3 regions of the Rhizobium sp. KNZ2-6A genome follow, and region 2 is predicted to be linked to each of the others. Evidence: riboswitches for the same ligand, from Rfam matches in the RefSeq annotation. Region 2 holds a riboswitch; each other region holds the start of a gene.
The links. A riboswitch is a leader RNA that binds a small molecule or an ion and turns the genes downstream of it on or off. The one in region 2 is predicted to bind thiamine pyrophosphate.

Region 1 (5,919 bases), on a different contig from region 2:
AGCGGCTGGTGTGACGAGGGGGGCCGTGCACTGGCATTTCAAGAACAAGCAGGGGCTGATGTTCGCGATTCGCGATGAGGCGCAGCAGCCGTTTCACGAATTGGCCGAGCGGATGTCGAGGGAGCTCCCGGCAAATCCGCTTGATCTTGTGGCGGAGGCGATTGCCGGGATATTCGACGATGTCCAGGGCGATCCGCGCAAGAGAAGCATGTTGAAGGTGATGATGCACCTCGATATGGCTTTTTGTGACGGCACCACAAGCCGCGCCAGCTCCTTCCGGCACGATATGCACGAGCACTTCGAACGCATATTCACCCTGATGAACGAGAAGACGAAGCTGCCCGCGCCGTGGACGCCGGATACGGCCGCCTCCGCGCTGACGGCCGTCATCGGCGGGCTGATCACCGAATGGACGCTCGACAGGGGCAATTTCCAGCTCGTGCCTTGCGGACAGATGTTCATCAAGATGGTCTTGAAGACATGGTTCCCGCTGGAGCAGGCACATGAGGTAGAGACCTCGGCTGCATAGAGCAGGTCACACAGAATCAAGGCTTTGAACATAAAAAAGGATCCGGAGGGAAAGCCGGATCCTTTACTTTGATCGGAGGTCAACCGATCGGGGGAAGAAGCCTGACGGATTGGAACATCAGGCTTCTGCATACCCGGCACAAGGCCGGGTAATTCAAACTTAGAAGCTACGCTCGAAGCGCAGGATACCAGCCCACTGATCCTGGTTTACAGAATCGAAGTTGGTGTAGGAGACTTCCGGCTCGATGAGCAGGTTCTTGACCGGGTTCCACTTGACGTTCGTGGTAGCGGCAAAGATCTTCGAGTCGGTGTAGGCGAGCTGCAGGTTCCACTTCAGCTTTTCGTTGATCGGAACGCCAACGCCGCCCCAAACAGCCCAATCACCCCAGCCGCACTTCGATTCGTCGTTAACCGGGCAAGCCGAACGATCGAGGTTGGTGCCGGCATACTTGTTCAGCTTGTCGCCGTCGGTGTTCCAGCCGCCCATCAAGAAGGCCGAGAATGCGCCGAAGTCGGCGTCAACGCGAGCCTTGATGGCGCCTTCTTCGACGATCGAGTCGTAACCGCCGACGACCTTGAAGCCCCATGCGCCAGACTTGAAGCCGGCACCGGCAACGACGTCAGGAGCATAATGGTTGCCCTTGTCGTCGGACCACCAGCTTGCGCCGTAGGAAGCGTCGGAGCCGCTGGAATTCGAGTCTTCAACCGAGATCATAGCCGTGAAGCCGTTGCCGGCATCATAGTTGTAGGTCAACTGGTTGAGTTCGTACGGGCCGTCATAGATCACGTCGTCGTTGATGACGTCGCCGGCATAACCGATGTAGGAGTTATACTGCGAGTCGGCCTTACCGACGAGGAAACCGCCGAGGCTGATGTTGGCGAACAGCAGCTTGGTGGAGGTGGAGTTGCCGTCGTTCCAGTCCCAACGGATGACCGTGTTGGTCTTCAGCGGGCCGTATTCGGTGTCAGTCGCGGTGTCGACGCTCAGCTCTGCACGGGTATGCCACAGCGTACCGTTCTTGCTGTTCGGGTTGTAGGCATCGTACCACTCGCCTTCGGAACGGACACGACCGCCGATCTTGAGGCAGGTTTCAGTGCCCGGAATGAAGAAGTAACCAGCACCGTAAGCGTCGCAGATGCGGACGTATTCCAACGGCTCCGGCTCGGCAGCAACGATAGCGTCAGCTGCATGGGCACCGGAAACTGCTGCCAGCGCAGCAGCGGAGCCGAGAAGAAGGCTCTTGATATTCATATTAAACTCCTGGTTGTAATATGCATTTCTAATTTGCCGCGAGTGCTGAGCTGGAAACCACCTTGAAGATCGGCTCGGTCGAAAACGCGACCGCGTAGCCCGGCAAGTACGCACGTAATGTTGGCTTGAGTCCCCTCGAACCTCCATGATTGACCCCGCGGCAAAGGTCTTGAAATGCCCCTACCGATCCGGCCGATCGCTCGACCGTAAGACAATTTCTGTCCTGCATCTGGCTTACAAACAGCCCGTATGTTTGTCAATTATATGAAACCGTGACGGGCGCCGGTCTGGCGTTAGTCTTGGCCGCTGTTGCTTAAATGCAACTGGGGACGGCAGGGCAAGGTTCGCTTCGCCCGGCGATCGCAGGGAGAGCACCAAAGGCTCGAATGCACGGCAAGGCTTAGAAACAAAACTCAACAAATCGCTACACACAGAAATGATGAATCTTCTTAAGATTCCGGCGACTCGCACCATTGGAAGGGAAAATCGCGCGCGAACGAGAATCGGTTGGTCTTCATAGCGACACCCTGCTTCGGCGGCCTCGTCACCAAGGATTATATGCAATCCATCTTTTCCCTGATGCAGACGGGAGCACAGGCCGGCGTGCAACTGACGCTCGCCCTTCTCTGCAATGACGCGCTGATTACCCGCAGCCGCAACACACTGGTATCGTCCTTCCTGAACGATACCACAGCGACCCACATGCTCTTCATCGATGCCGACATCAGCTTCGAGCCTGGGGTGGCGTCATGCCGACAGCCCGCTAAAACACGCTTAAGCTGTAGATTCTTTAATTCAGCGAAGCGCCGCTTTCGGGAAAAGGGCAATCATCATTGCAGGGTTGACAGGAGCCGAAGGGAGAGCATAGCCTTTCCGCATTCACCAGGGGGGTCCCGGCAAGGGGCTGAGATACTGCTGAACAATACGGCTTTGCCGATTGTGGGCGCAGTGACCCGTTGAACCTGATCCAGTTCATACTGGCGTAGGGACGGTGCGAGCGCTCGAAGGCTTCGGATTCCCGCGTGGATTCCATGCCGGCGTCTTTCCATCATTCCGGCTGATTGACTGGGTCTCCAACCGCAACTTGGAGCCTCAAACCATGACCATTGCCGCAAAAAACCTCACCCCGACCGTCACGACAGGCCCGCTGCCGGCCTCGCGGAAGATCTACATTCCCGGAGATATACACACCAACATCCGCGTACCGATGCGCGAGATCAGCGTCCATCCGACCTCGGGCGAGCCACCTGTCGTCGTCTATGATTCCTCCGGCCCCTATACGATCGAGGGTGCCGACATCCGCATCGAACAGGGCCTGTCGCAGCTCCGCCGCGACTGGGTGCTCGCCCGCGGCGACGTCGAGACCTATGAAGGCCGCCATGTACGCCCCGAAGACAATGGCTTTGTCACCGGCGAGCGGCTGACGCCGGAATTTCCGGCCAAGCGCCGGCCGCTGCGGGCAAAGGACGGCAAGGCCGTCACGCAGCTTGCCTATGCGCGCGCCGGCATCATCACGCCGGAAATGGAATTCATCGCCATCCGCGAGAATCTCGGCCGCAAGGCGAAAGCCGAGGCCTTGATTCGCGACGGCGAGAGCTTCGGCGCCCATATTCCGGATCATGTGACGCCCGAATTCGTCCGCCAGGAAGTCGCGGCCGGCCGGGCGATCATCCCGGCCAATATCAATCATCCGGAAAGCGAGCCGATGATCATCGGCCGGAACTTCCTGGTGAAGATCAATGCCAATATCGGCAACTCCGCCGTCACCTCCTCCATGGCGGAAGAGGTCGAAAAGATGGTCTGGGCCGCCCGCTGGGGTGCCGATACCGTCATGGATCTTTCGACCGGCCGCAACATCCACAATATCCGCGAATGGATCATCCGCAATTCGCCGCTGCCGATCGGCACCGTGCCGCTCTATCAGGCGCTGGAAAAGGTCGGTGGCATTGCCGAGGAGCTAACCTGGGAGGTCTATCGCGACACGCTGATCGAGCAGGCCGAACAAGGCGTCGACTATTTTACCATCCATGCCGGCGTGCGGCTGCATTACATCCCGCTCACCGTCAATCGCGTCACCGGCATCGTCTCGCGCGGCGGCTCGATCATGGCCAAGTGGTGTCTCCATCATCATCGCGAGAGCTTCCTTTACGAGCATTTCGAGGAGATCTGCGACATCTGCCGCGCCTATGACGTCTCCTTTTCGCTCGGCGACGGCCTGCGTCCCGGCTCGATCGCCGATGCCAACGACGCCGCGCAATTTGCCGAACTCGAAACGCTGGGCGAACTGACGAAGATCGCCTGGGCTAAGGATTGCCAGGTGATGATCGAAGGCCCCGGCCATGTGCCCATGCACAAGATCAAGGAAAACATGGACAAGCAGCTTGCCGTCTGCGGCGAGGCGCCCTTCTACACGCTCGGGCCGCTGACGACGGATATCGCGCCGGGCTACGATCACATCACCTCGGGCATCGGCGCTGCCATGATCGGCTGGTTCGGCACGGCGATGCTCTGCTACGTCACGCCGAAGGAGCATCTCGGCCTGCCCGACCGCAACGACGTCAAGACCGGCGTCATCACCTACAAGATCGCCGCCCATGCGGCCGATCTCGCCAAGGGTCATCCGGCCGCTCAGGTGCGCGACGACGCATTGTCGCGCGCCCGCTTCGAATTCCGCTGGGAGGACCAGTTCAACCTGTCGCTCGACCCCGATACCGCCCGCAGCTTCCATGACGAAACCTTGCCGAAGGAAGCCCACAAGGTGGCGCATTTCTGCTCGATGTGCGGTCCGAAATTCTGCTCGATGCGGATTTCGCACGACATCCGCGCCGAGGCGCAAAAGGAAGGCTTGGAGGCCATGGCGGCAAAATACCGGGAGGGTGGCGATCTCTATATGCCCGTCGAAGCCCCTGCGCAGTCGGCCGAGTGACATGCGTATCCTTGTCAAAGGGGCCGGCGTTGCCGGCCTCACTGTCGCCCACGAACTGCATGCTCGCGGTGCCGAGGTCACGGTTGTCGATCCCAGCGCGAATTTCCGCCGAGCCGCCTCATGGCTTGCCGGCGGCATGCTGGCGCCCTGGTGCGAGCGGGAAAGTGCCGATGGGGCCGTGCTGGAGCGCGGTCGCGATTCCGCCGATCGATGGGACGCTATCCTCCCTGGCAAGATCGTGCGCAACGGAACGCTGGTCGTCGCGCCGAACCGCGATCAACACGAGCTGAAGCGGTTCGCCAGTCGTACCACCGGCTATCGCTGGGTCGAGGAACCCGAGATCGCCGCCCTCGAGCCCTCACTTGCCGGTCGCTTCAGGCATGGCCTGTTTTTTCCGCAGGAAGCGCATCTCGATCCCCGCGAGGTCTTGCACTCGTTGAAGGACGCTCTTTCGGCAAAGGGCGTAACCTTTGTCGATCACATCGCGAATGACGCCGAATTTTCTGGCGTCATGGACTGCACGGGCGCCGCCGCTGTCGGCGAAAGCAGAGAATTGCGGGGCGTGCGCGGCGAAATGCTCTATCTGCAAACGCGGGAGGTCGCCCTTGCGCGGCCGGTGCGCCTGCTGCATCCGCGATTTCCCGTCTATATCGTGCCGCGCGGCGAAGGCCTGTTCATGGTCGGCGCGACCATGATCGAAACGGATTTCGAGGGACCGATCACCGCCCGCTCGCTGATGGAACTGCTGAACGCCGCCTATGCGCTGCATCCCGCATTTGCCGATGCAGCCGTCGTCGAAACCGGCGCCGGCATCCGTCCCGCCTTTCCAGACAATCTTCCGCGCGTGACGCGGCAGGGCAAAACCATCCTTATCAACGGCCTTTATCGCCACGGCTTCCTGCTGGCGCCGGCGATGGCGGCGGAGGCCGCGGATCTCCTCTTTTCCGGACACACCAGCGACAGGAACCGCCAATGCGCCTGATCATCAATGGCGAAGCACAGATCGTCGACGCAACCACGCTTTCGCAGCTTCTCGCCGCGCTCGAATATGAGGGCGAGTGGCTGGCAACCGCCGTCAATGGCGAACTCATCCATCGCGAAGAACGCGACGACCACACCTTAGCCGACGACGACAGGATCGAGATCCTGACGCCGATGCAGGGAGGCTGACCATGATCGAACTCTACGGAACCCGGATTGCATCGCATCTTCT
Region 2 (5,919 bases):
CGACCATGCCCGAGCGGAGACCCGGATCGAGGGCGGCGAAGGGTTCGTCCAGCAGCAGGATTGGTTTGTCGCGCACCAGCGCCCTTGCGAAAGCGGCGCGTTGTCGTTCGCCGCCGGAGAGCGTTCCCGGCTTGCGCTTCTCGAAGCCGGGCAGCCCGACGCGCGCCAGGGCCTCCGAGACCCTTTGCCGGTCCCGTGGCGAAAGCTTCAATGACGGGCTGATGCCGAGACCGACATTGGTGAAGAGATCGAGATGGGCAAAGAGGTTGTTGTCCTGAAAGACCAGCGACACCGGCCGTTCGGCGGAGTGGAGGCCGGTCACGTCCTGTCCGGCAAGCAGAATGCGGCCGCGATCGGGCTGTTCGAAGCCGGCCAATAAATTGAGGAAGGTCGATTTTCCAGATCCCGACGGTCCGGCAATGGTGATGATCTTGCCCTGTGGCAATGCGCAATCGAAACGAAAGTCGTGCGTGCCGAGGCGCAGCTCGACGCCGGCCATGGCGATGCCTTGTTCCTTCATGTCGTGGCCGTCAGTCATTTCCCTTGCTTTCATGATCGCGCGTACCTTGGCCGGCGGTGCCGGCGATGGTCAAAAGAAGGCACACTAGGCCGAGGATCAAGGCATATCCATCGGCGTCGTTGGTGCGGTAGCTGCCGAGCTTGCTGTAGACCAGCCAGGGCAGGGTCATCAGGCTGTCCGAGCCGAAGAGCGCCACGGCGCCGAGATCACCAAGCGAAAGCGCCATGGCGAAGGAGAGCGCGGTGAAGAGCGGCTTGCGCAAGCCCGGCCAATCGATGAGGCGAAGACGGGCAATGCCGTGAAGGCCGAGGCTCGTCGCCAGCCGTTCAGTGCGGCGGCGGTGGACCGCATAGGCCGGCTCGATGACGCGGATGACGAAGGGCAGCGCCATCAGCGCATTGATAACAACGATGAGGATGGCGGCGAAGCGGCTGGGATCGCCCAATGGTCTCAGCGCCAGAAACCAGCCGGTTGCCAGCACGATCGGCGGGACCAGCAGAATAAGGGACGAGCTTGCGCTCAAGGCGAGCGCCAGGCCGCGCAGGCTGGCGGTCTTGCGGCGATCCGCCGATATTACCGATCGGGCGCGGATGATGGCAAAGGATATCAAGACGGCCAGAAGGCCGGCGGCGATTGCGATGGCGAGGCTGGTGACGGCCGCTTGCAGAAAGATCGGCTGGCCGGCGAGCTTCGGAAGGTTTGCCTCGAGGCCGGTCACGACGACCGAAGCGAGCGGCAGGCCGAGAAAGAGCGCAGCAGCTGAAAGCAGAAGAGCGTCGATCCATCGGGCAGCCGTCTTCTGCCCATCGATGCGGCGGAGCGCGCGGCCGCTGGTCAGCCCATGATCGTCGGGCGAGCGAAACAGCGTCATGGCGCCGAGGATGAGGAGAGTGACGGCGATCTGCAGCAGCGACAGCATCACGGCGCGGCTGGGATCGAAATCGAAGCGGAGCGCCTGATAGATCGCCACTTCCAGCGTCGTTGCGGCCGGGCCGCCGCCAAGGATCAGGACCAGCGTGAAGCTGGTGGCGCAGAGCATGAAGATCAGGCCGGCAATGCCGGGAATAAGGCCGCGCAGCATAGGCCATTCGATGAAGCGGAAGACCGAGGCCGGCCGCATGCCGAGCCCGCCGGCCACAAGCCAATATTCCGCCGGCACGCGCTCCAGCCCGGCCAGCATCAGCCGGCAGGCGAGCGGCATGTTGAAGAAGACATGCGCCAGCAGGATACCGGCAAGGCCATAGATGCTAACGGGTTGCGACAGGCCGAGTGCTGCAAGAGCCTGATTGAGCAGCCCCTGCCGCCCCCATATGCCGAGCAGGCCGAGCGCGCCGATCAGCACCGGCAAGCCCATCGGCACCGCCATCAGTCGGAGCAGCCACAGTCGGCCGGGAAAGCGCGGCTGGCGCGCCAAGGCGCGGGCGACCGGTATGGCGAGCACTACGGAGAGCAGCGTCGAAAGCACCGCCTGCAGCAGCGTGAAGCGTAGGACGCGCAGCAGATAGGGGTCGGCCAGCGTGGTGTCGCCGCCGGATTCGATGCCGGCGGCCAAAAGGACGAGGACCGCGACCCCGACGAAGAGCATGATGCCGGCGAGGCTGAGCGCCCCGCCGGAAATGGCGCGTCTTCGTTCGGATGCCGCAAGCATGCTCAGGGCGTCAATTGCCGCTGGTGGCGGCCAGCCATTCGTCGATCCAGGCCTTGCGGTTCTTGTCGACGACATCGGGGCTCATCAGGAAGGTCTTCGACGGCACGACGAGCTTGCTGAAGGCATCCGGAAGCGGCTCCGAGGTGGTGGAGACCGGCATCATCCAATTGCTTGTCGGGATGATGTCCTGGAAGCCCGAGGAGATCATGAACTTCAGGAAGTCGCGGGCGAGTTCCTTGTTCGGCGAGGACTTGATGAGGCCGGCGACTTCGATCTGGATATAATGTCCTTCCGAGAAGGCGGCCGCCTGATAGCGATCGGTCTTGTCCTCGATCATGTGATAGGCCGGCGACGTCGTATAGGAGAGCACCATCGGCGCTTCGCCCTTGGTGAAGAGGTCATAGGCTTCCGACCAGCCGGGGGTGACGGTCAGGATGCGGCCCTTGAGCTTCGTCCAGGCGTCGGCCGCCTTATCGCCATAGATCGACTTGACCCAGAGCAGCAGGCCGAGACCCGGCGTCGAGGTGCGCGGATCCTCGATGACGATCTTCTGCGAGGAATCGCCCTCGATCAGATCCTTCATGCTCTTCGGCGGGTTCTTGACCGCCTGGCTGTCGTAGATCACGGCGAAATGGCCGTAGTCGTAGGGCACGAAGACGTCGTCCTTGAAATCGCCGGGGACCTTGAGGGCAGACGTGTCGACGCCGCTTTTATCGAAGAGGCCGGTATCCTTGGCCTCGTCGACGAGATTGGTGTCGAGGCCGAGAGCGACATCGGCCTTGGTGCCGGCGCCCTCCAGCTTCAGGCGGGACAGAAGTGCGACGCCATCGGTGACGGCGACATAATTGACCGTGCAGCCGCAGGTCTTTTCGAAGGCGGCCTTGACCTTGGCGCCCGGACCCCAATCGGCGGTGAAGCTCTCATAGGTGTAGATGGTCAGGGTCTTGTCGGCTGCCTCGGCCGTCTGGGCAGCAAAAAACGTTGCGCCGGCGGCAAGGGTCAGGCCGGCGAAGAATGACAATAGCGATCGGTTTTGCACGACAGCGCCTCCTCCTGGAGCCGGATGATTTTAGGTCTATCGACCTAAAATCTGAATCCGCTCTAAAATCAAATAATTAGAGCATGATGTCGCCCGAAAACCGTTTACGCTTTTCGGCATCACGCTCTAGGTTTCGTCTTGAAGGGGAAAAGGGCGCTATGATTTCGTCACGCGTCTAATCCCTCCGCCGGTGTTAGCCGGATCAGGTTCCGCGGGTTGGCCGATGAAAGCCTCTCAGCCAGATGTCCGGAAGGACATGAGGCACCCCGTTAGAGCGTCGGCAGATTTAGCCTTGTGACGAAGGGATGACAAGTACGTTTGCCATTTGAACCTATCTTCGCAAAACAAATTTATCTGCTATAGATAGAAAATTGATTCTCTAACTTAATTTTAGGTAGATCCAGTATGGAATATCAATCTTATTCTGTTCGTAAATTACTAGATTCCGTCAAGGGCGGAGGCATAAGAATACCCGCATTTCAGCGAGGCTTTGTATGGGACATGGATCATGTTGCCTACTTAATGGATAGTATCTATAAAAATTATCCGTTTGGTTCTTTATTGTTTTGGCGAACCAAAAACAAGCTAAACGTAGAAAGAAGCCTCGGTAGATTTGATCTCCCTGATCCCGAGGAAGATTATCCCGTAGATTATGTGCTGGATGGGCAGCAGCGTCTAACTTCAATTTTTACGGTGTTTCAAACAGAATTGAAGCCTAAGATTGATGATAAATGGAGCGATATTTATTTTGATCTAAAATCCGGCAATAACGCGCAGGAGAGCCAATTTTATCCTCTTAAAGATAACGAAGTGGATAACGAGAGATATTTTCCCTTAAGAGTACTGTTCGATTCTGTCTCCTATCGAGAAGCAACTTCTCACCTCACTGAGGATCAAATTAATCAAGTCGATAGATTACAAGAAAAGTTTAAAGAAGTAACAATACCTGTACAGGTCCTAAAAACCGAAGATAGGTCTATGGTCGCTATTGTCTTTGAACGAGTAAACAGGCTTGGCGTTGAGCTAGATACGCTCCAACTTCTTTCTGCGTGGACGTGGAATGAGAATTTTGATCTCCTGGAGAGTTTTAAGGGATTAAAGGATGAGCTGGAGGAGTTTGGTTTTGAAGGCGTGGGAGAAGATTCAGATCTAATACTGCGGTGTACTGCGGCTATACTTAAAGATGAGCCGTCGGCTGAAACTTTGCTAGAACTAAATGGTCAAACTGTGAGGGAAGAGTTTCCGCGAGTTCGTAATGGAATTAAGGGAGCTATCGACTTCTTGCGTACGCAACTTTGTGTCTACAATCTCAAAAATCTTCCATATCCCGCATTGCTTATACCACTGTCCGTATTTTTCGCGGAGCCAGATGGCAAGGAAGTTTCATACAGTAACCAAACATATCTAAAATTAAAGCGTTGGTTTTGGAGGTCTTGTTTGGGTAATAGATATAGTAGCCAAACCAGAAAGGCAGTAATACGCGATATTAAGGAAATGAAATCGTTAAAAAATGGCATGCAATCGCATATCGATTCCATGGATATTGATATATCTCCTGAGTTTTTTAAGAAAAACGTATTTAGGACAACCACAGCAAATACAAAGACTTTTGTTTTGATGTTATCAAATAATATTCCTAGGAGTTTTATGTCTAGTAAGGAAATTGATCTTGAGCCGGTCCTTCAGGCGTATAATAGATCTGAGTTTCACCATATTTATCCAAAGGCTTCTTTTAAGAATGAAGCGGAGGATCAGGTAAACAGCCTTGCAAATTTCTGTTTCCTTAGTGCTGCCGAAAATAAGAAAATTGGAAAGAAATTGCCATCTATTTATCTCGAAGAGCTAATTCCAATTGACGGAAGAGAAGAGCTTTTATCGAGCGTATTTTGTCATGTAGCTGACTTTGATGACGATTTCGTAGGTTTTATAGACAGACGGAATGAAAGGTTGCTTAGGCACGCTCAAAAACTAATTGCGTAGTGCAGTTACTATGGCAGTAGAATATTGGGTTTACTTAAGAATATACCTTTTTGTTACTCGGCCGCCTGAGCGGCGGCGGTGCTTTCGAATTTCTTCACAGCACCGGGTAGCTGCACGTTCTTCAGCGTCAGCGCGGTCAGAAGGCCGATGAGGCAGATGCCGGCGGCCGTCATGAACAGCGGGCTGAAGGCGCTCGCATAGGCGTTGGCGACGGCCTCGCGGGTCGCCTCGGGCAATGCGGCCATCATCTTCGGTGTCAGTTGCTCGATATCGGATACGCCTGATATGGAGACGCCGACATTGCCGAGCTTGGCGGCGATGATGGCGCCATAAATGGAGATGGCGATCGAGGCGCCGCCCATGCGCGAGAGCGTGACCGCGCCGGTCGCCGCGCCGACGTCACGGGCAGCGGCTGCGTTCTGCACGCCGATGACGGGCACTTGCTGCGCAAGACCGATGCCGATGCCGTGCAGCAGCATCAGGCCGCCGATGAAGACGATGGGTGTGCCGGCGGGCAGGACGGCAAGCGAGCCAAATGCGATGGCGCTGCAGGCAGCGCTTGCGATGGCAAAGGGCTTGTAGCGCCCTCTGGCCGCAATCAGCCTGCCGGCCGACAGCGAGCCGCAGACGATGCCGCCGGTCAGCAGAATGAACAGCAGGCCGGCCATCGAGGGCGAAAGGCCCGTCGTTGTCTGCAGGAAGAGCGCGAAGTAATTGACCATGCCGATGGCA
Region 3 (5,919 bases), on a different contig from region 2:
TTTGGGTCATCGGCATCGCCTGCGTTGTCATGGGCCTGCTTCTGGCGGTTGCCGAACTCTACAGCCGCCACAGGAAGGGCATCGAGCAGATGACACTGATGGATGCCCTGTTCGTCGGCATCACCCAGGTCGGCGCGCTTGTTCCCGGTGTCTCTCGTTCGGGCTCGACTCTGACCGGCGCATTGTTTCTTGGCCTGAAGCGCGATGAGGCCGCACGGTTCTCGTTCCTGCTCGGCCTGCCGGCCATTGCGCTTGCCGGTCTGAAGGAGCTCTTCGAGCTCTACAAGGCGCATATTCCGATGGAAGCCTGGTCCGTCCTGATCGTCGGCCTGATCGTCGGCAGCATATCGTCCTTCATCGCCATATGGGGACTGATGCGCTTTTTGGAGCGTTTCTCGACCTGGCCTTTCGTCATCTACCGCATCGTGGTTGGCGTCGTCATCCTCTTCGGCGTGCTGATCATGGGATGGGCTTGAGCGGACAAAATCAATCCGGCTGCCAAGACTTCAATGCTGGCGCTGCCCTCCCAGGCAGCGCCTTTTTTATTCTGGGGCTATTATCCGAAGACGAGGCCACCATCGACGATAAGATTTTGCCCGGTAATGGCGCGTGCCCATGGACTTGCAAAAAATAGCACCGCATCGGCAGCCTCTTCGGGCGTAGCGACGCGACGCAGCGGCGTATTCGCGGCGATGATGTCGAAAACAGCTTCCGGCGTTGCGCTGCTCGCATCGGTCGTGCGCAAAAGACCGCCGGAGACCATGTTAACGGTGATCCCGAGCGGGCCGAGTTCGGACGCAGCCGTGCGAGTCAGCGACAGCAGCGCCGCCTTGGCGGCGGTATAATCGTGATAGGGCACCACCGGATTCTGGAAAAGGTTCGTGCCGATCGTGACGATCCGGCCAAAGCCTGCCTGCGCCATTACCGGTCGAACCGACTGTATCAGGTTCAAGGCGCCCTGCAGCGCGGTTTCCATCTGGATCGCCATCTCGGCCCAGCTCAAGGCGTCCAATTTCGAGCGCGCATCGCCGTTGAAGCTGAAATCGGCCAGTGCATTATGGACGACCGTCGTTGGCGCTCCGAAATGCTCGGTCACCTCGGCAACGAGCCGCTTCGTATCTCCGAGATCGCGGACATCGGCCTGGAACGCTTTCGCATGATTGCCAAGTTGTGCTGCGAGCGCCTCTGCCCGTTCGCGGCTTGCTCGATAGTTGATGGCAACCTTCGCGCCTTCGCGAGCAACGGCTGTAGCGATCGCGGCACCGAGACCGCGCCCGGCGCCGGAAACGATGACGATCTGATCCTTGATCGGCAAGCTCATTTTCTCACTCCTTTTCCGTCTGCCCAGAGCGCATGGAAATGCTGCACGGGGCCGTGGCCGCTGCCGACCGAAAGCTCGCCTGCGGCGGCAACCGCGGCGGCGAGATAGGCTTTGGCGGCTGCGATGGCTTCGGGGAGCGGCGAGCCCTTGGCGATCTCGGCTGCGATGGCGCTGGAAAGCGTGCAACCGGTTCCGTGTGTGTTCTTCGTCGGCAGCCGTTCGGCTTCGAACCAGGTCAGGCGACCGACGCTTGCCAGCACGTCCGGACTTTCTCCACCCTCGAGATGACCGCCCTTGACGAGAGCTGCCGCAGGTCCGAGCGCTGCCAGCGCAAGCGCCTGACGGGCCATGTCTTCGCGGCTTCCTGCCTCCGTGTCATGCAGCAGCGCCGCAGCCTCGGGCAGGTTCGGTGTGATGATTGTCGCCAGCGGCAAGAGCCGCATAGTGAGCACGTCGACGGCGTCGGCGGCAAGCAGGGCGGCGCCACCCTTGGCGATCATGACGGGATCGAGCACGACGAGCACATCGCGATGTCGTGCCAGAATGTCCGCGACGGCATCCGCAATTGCGGCGTTGGCAATCATGCCGATCTTGACGGCATCGACACGGATATCGGCGAAGATCGCCCGGACCTGGTCCGCCACGAAAGAGGGCGGCACCGGATGAACGCCGGTGACGCCTTGTGTGTTCTGCGCCGTCAAGGCGGTCAGGACGGCCATTCCATAAACGCCGCGTGCGGAAAAGGTCTTCAGGTCAGCCTGGATGCCGGCGCCGCCGGATGGGTCGGAGCCGGCGATGGACAGGACGTTGCGAATCACGGGGCGGATCATGGGCGGGCCTCCTTGATGGCGTTCGCGATGACGGCTGTCGCGGCTTGTGGGTTCGGTTGGCCGCAGATGGCCGAGACGACCGCAAGGCCGTCCGCGCCGGACGAGAAAACCTCTCTCGCATGCTCTGCCTTGAGGCCGCCGATCGCGACTGAAGGAACCGGGCAGAGCCCGACGATGCGGGTGAGACCATGGAAGCCGATCGGTTGCTTGTGGTCGGGCTTGGTTGCCGTGGCAAAGACCGGGCCTATCCCAGCATAGTCGACGATCCCAGCATCCATGGCGGAGGCGAGGGCTTCCGTTTCCACCGAGAGGCCGAGGATCATGTTCGGCCCGATCAAGCGGCGCGCTTCGGCGGCATTCATGTCCTCTTGTCCGATATGCAGACCATCGGCACCGATGGCGATGGCAGCCTCGACATTGTCGTTGACGATCAGCCGGGCATTGGTTCCCTGCAGGATCTGTTTGAGAGCCCGGCCCGTCTCGATCATGACTGCGGTCGAGGCATGTTTGTCGCGCAGCTGTACGATCGTGGCGCCGCCGGTAATGGCCGCCCGGGTCGTTTCGATCATGCCAAGGTCGGCACATAGCGTGGGGTCGAGAACGAGGTAGAGCGAGAGATCGAAGTCTTTCATGCTGCCGATATCCTTGCGTCGCGATCCAATATTTCCGGAGTGAGGGCTGCGAGTGCATCGAGGAAGCGCCAGGAGAAGGAGCCTGGGCCTTCGGCTGGCACTCCCGCCTGCGCACCGGCAACGGCAAAGACCGCGAGCGCCGCTACGGTTGCATCGAATGGCTCATCCGGCGTTGCCGCCGCAAAGGCGCCGACGAGGCAGGTGAGCGAGCAGCCGAGGGCCGTTACCTGCGGCATGAATGGCGAACCGCCGGCAATGCGCTTGGCCTTCTGCCCATCCGTCACGAGATCCGTAACGCCGGTGACGGCGACCACGCATCCGTGCTTTTCAGCCAGTTGCCGGGCGGATTCTTCCGCCTGCTCTACGGCGTCGCGGCTATCGACGCCCTGGCCACGGCTGGCGCCGCCGGCAAGCGCGATGATCTCGGATGCATTGCCGCGAATGATCGTCGGCCGCAGCTCCAGCAATTGCCCGATCGCCTTGCGGCGAAACCCGGTCGCATAATGGGCGACCGGATCGAGGACCCAAGGCTTTCCGGCGTCGTTGGCCGACCGAGCCGCCTTCAGCATGCCCGCAAGCCAGCCGGACGAGAGCGTGCCGATATTGATCGTCAGTGCGCCGGAGATCGCGGCAAACTCGCCTGCTTCCTCTTCGGCATGCACCATCGCCGGCGATGCCCCGGCTGCGAGCATCACATTGGCCGCAATATTCATGGCGACGAAATTGGTGATGCATTGCACCAGCGGCGGATTGGCCCGCATGGCATGAAGCAGATTGCCTAGTGTGGTTTGGTCTTGCATATCGCCCTTTTCGGGCGGGCGAGGCGCAAAGGGACGACGTGCTGAACTTCGCGAGGTCCCGAGCGACTCCCTCCGCCAGCATGATCTGGTTCAGGTTCGAAGGGTCCTTCTCAGCCCGCCGGAAAGCGGGCGCCCCTGTCTCTCATCCTCCTACTTTTCGCAGACAAAGACGCCGGTGTCATCAGCAAATCACAAAGGCTTCAGCGACGAATGGGAATTGGAACCGCCTTATTTCCGGGCGAGACATGCATTGAATGCATGGGTGCAGTGATCTCTTAGCTCTGCAAAAGGCTGAGGGTTTCGACTACATATCTCTCATCGAAGCGACGGGAGCGCCAAGCACGGCCGCTCAGCTTCGAAAGCCCAAGGAAAGGGGATCATCATGAACGTAGCACGCTCTTTTAATAACTGGCGCAAGTATCGTCAGACGGTCGCCGAACTGGGCCGTATGTCCACGCGCGAACTGCATGACCTGGGTATCGATCGCGGCGAAATCCGCAATGTTGCCCGAGCAGCCATCGCTCGCTAACGGCCGCAACGGCTCCTTATAAAGCTGCATTATGCCAGCGCCTGTTCTCCAGAGCAGGCGCTTTTGTTTTGTCTGGAAGCTATCGTTCCATGCTTTGATCTGAACCGTAAGCGGATCAACTCAGCCAGCCGCTTTTCGCATAGCGCATAACTGCCCTGCAAATAAATGCCTATGCAGTGAGCAAAACTTGGCTATTATCCTTCTCATCGAAGCGATGCATCTCCTCCCGCATCCCTTCGTTTTTGCAGACGTCCTTCTCCTCCTCCCAGGGACGACTGCGGGAACAGCGGCATTCCTCCTCCCGTCCGCTGTTCGGTTCTTGTAAAAAGCCTGCCGCACCTCCTCCCGCGGCAGGCTTTTTCGTTTCAGACCACATTCAACCGATTTTCGCTTCATCCTCGCTGCCACGCAGCGCGTGTCGAAACGCGATCACTGCCGTTTGTGCCATCTCCGATCCGGGCTTGGTTGAAAACCGACGACCTCCTCTCGCAAAAATGAACGGCCGGCACTATGTGCCACACCTGTAGCGCGCTACATCGAAGACCAACCCCCAACGTGATTCCCCGAGACAGGAGGATGCCCATGACCGGTTCTGCCGAATACACGCCGCCGAAAATCTGGACTTGGAACAAGGCCAATGGCGGCCAGTTCGCCAATATCAACCGTCCGATCGCCGGGCCGACCCATGAAAAGGAATTGTCTGTGGGGCGTCATCCCCTGCAGCTTTATTCGCTCGGTACGCCGAATGGCGTGAAGGTTACCATCATGCTCGAAGAGCTGCTGGCGCTCGGCCACAGCGGCGCGGAATATGATGCCTGGCTGATCAAGATCGGCGAGGGCGACCAGTTCGGCAGCGGTTTCGTCGACGTCAATCCGAATTCGAAGATCCCGGCCTTGCTGGATCGCAGCGGCCCGCAGCCGGTCCGCGTTTTCGAATCGGCTTCTATCCTGATGTATCTCGCCGAAAAGTTCGGTGCCTTCCTGCCGACCGAGCAGCCGGCTCGCGCCGAATGCCTGTCGTGGCTGTTCTGGCAGATGGGCAGCGCGCCCTATCTCGGCGGCGGCTTCGGCCATTTCTTTGCCTATGCCCCGACAAAGATCGAATATGCGATCGATCGCTTCGCCATGGAAGTGAAGCGCCAGCTCGACGTGCTCGACCGTCGTCTTGCCGAAAGCGAATATATCGCCGGCAGCGACTACACCATCGCCGATATTGCGATCTGGCCGTGGTATGGCGGTCTTGCCAAGGGCTGGCAGTACGGCGCTGGCGAATTCCTGCAAGTGCAGGATTACAAGAACGTTCAGCGCTGGGCCGAGCAGGTCTATTCGCGTCCTGCGGTCAAGCGCGGCCGAATGGTCAATCGCATGACGGGCGATCCGTCCGAGCAGCTGCGCGAGCGCCATGAGGCCAGCGACTTCGAGACCAAGACGCAGGACAAGCTCGAACCTGCAAGCTGACAGGCAGTTTTGCTCGTTATTTCTTCGAACCCGCGGTCTCCGGCTCGCGGGTTTTTAATTGGTTTGCAAGCGATGTTCGTGAGGCGGCCAAGTCAGCCTCGCTCCATCTTGTCGGGTCTAATGTCCTGCTGCCGGAGGCGTACCGCCCGGCAGAGAACGCAAGGCGCTCCCGCAATGCGTTTCACCCATGACGCAAGAGGAATGCTTCTCCATGCAGCAAGTTGCTGATGATAATGCCCTGGATAACAATGCCATCGCGGGCCTGTCGTCGCAGCAATCGAATGGGGAGAGAGAGGCGCTTTTAAAGTGCCTGGTTTCGGGCGGTGACGAGCGGCTGGATTGCGATGCC

Region 1: it holds a riboswitch for thiamine pyrophosphate, as region 2 does, so the genes downstream of both, thiC (phosphomethylpyrimidine synthase ThiC) here and thiB (thiamine ABC transporter substrate binding subunit) in region 2, are expected to answer to the same signal.
Region 3: it holds a riboswitch for thiamine pyrophosphate, as region 2 does, so the genes downstream of both, thiM (hydroxyethylthiazole kinase) here and thiB (thiamine ABC transporter substrate binding subunit) in region 2, are expected to answer to the same signal.

What each region holds. Positions count from the first base shown of each region.
Region 1 covers NZ_JBNDIC010000051.1:18,438-24,356, forward strand. The annotation lists gene ACPYOP_RS26835 (TetR family transcriptional regulator) at 1-529, shown strand, start outside; gene ACPYOP_RS26840 (porin) at 689-1,780, opposite strand; TPP riboswitch at 2,655-2,787, shown strand; gene thiC (phosphomethylpyrimidine synthase ThiC) at 2,880-4,706, shown strand; gene thiO (glycine oxidase ThiO) at 4,708-5,688, shown strand; gene thiS (sulfur carrier protein ThiS) at 5,679-5,876, shown strand; gene ACPYOP_RS26860 (thiazole synthase) at 5,879-5,919, shown strand, end outside.
Region 2 covers NZ_JBNDIC010000021.1:85,189-91,107, forward strand. The annotation lists gene ACPYOP_RS16380 (thiamine ABC transporter ATP-binding protein) at 1-538, opposite strand, end outside; gene thiP (thiamine/thiamine pyrophosphate ABC transporter permease ThiP) at 531-2,168, opposite strand; gene thiB (thiamine ABC transporter substrate binding subunit) at 2,179-3,171, opposite strand; TPP riboswitch at 3,370-3,486, opposite strand; gene ACPYOP_RS16395 (GmrSD restriction endonuclease domain-containing protein) at 3,613-5,187, shown strand; gene ACPYOP_RS16400 (MDR family MFS transporter) at 5,241-5,919, opposite strand, start outside.
Region 3 covers NZ_JBNDIC010000008.1:90,284-96,202, reverse strand. The annotation lists gene ACPYOP_RS08195 (undecaprenyl-diphosphate phosphatase) at 1-476, shown strand, start outside; gene ACPYOP_RS08190 (3-oxoacyl-ACP reductase) at 557-1,321, opposite strand; gene thiD (bifunctional hydroxymethylpyrimidine kinase/phosphomethylpyrimidine kinase) at 1,318-2,139, opposite strand; gene thiE (thiamine phosphate synthase) at 2,148-2,783, opposite strand; gene thiM (hydroxyethylthiazole kinase) at 2,780-3,583, opposite strand; TPP riboswitch at 3,634-3,730, opposite strand; gene ACPYOP_RS08170 (DUF1127 domain-containing protein) at 3,966-4,112, shown strand; gene yghU (glutathione-dependent disulfide-bond oxidoreductase) at 4,695-5,570, shown strand; gene ACPYOP_RS08160 (hypothetical protein) at 5,782-5,919, shown strand, end outside.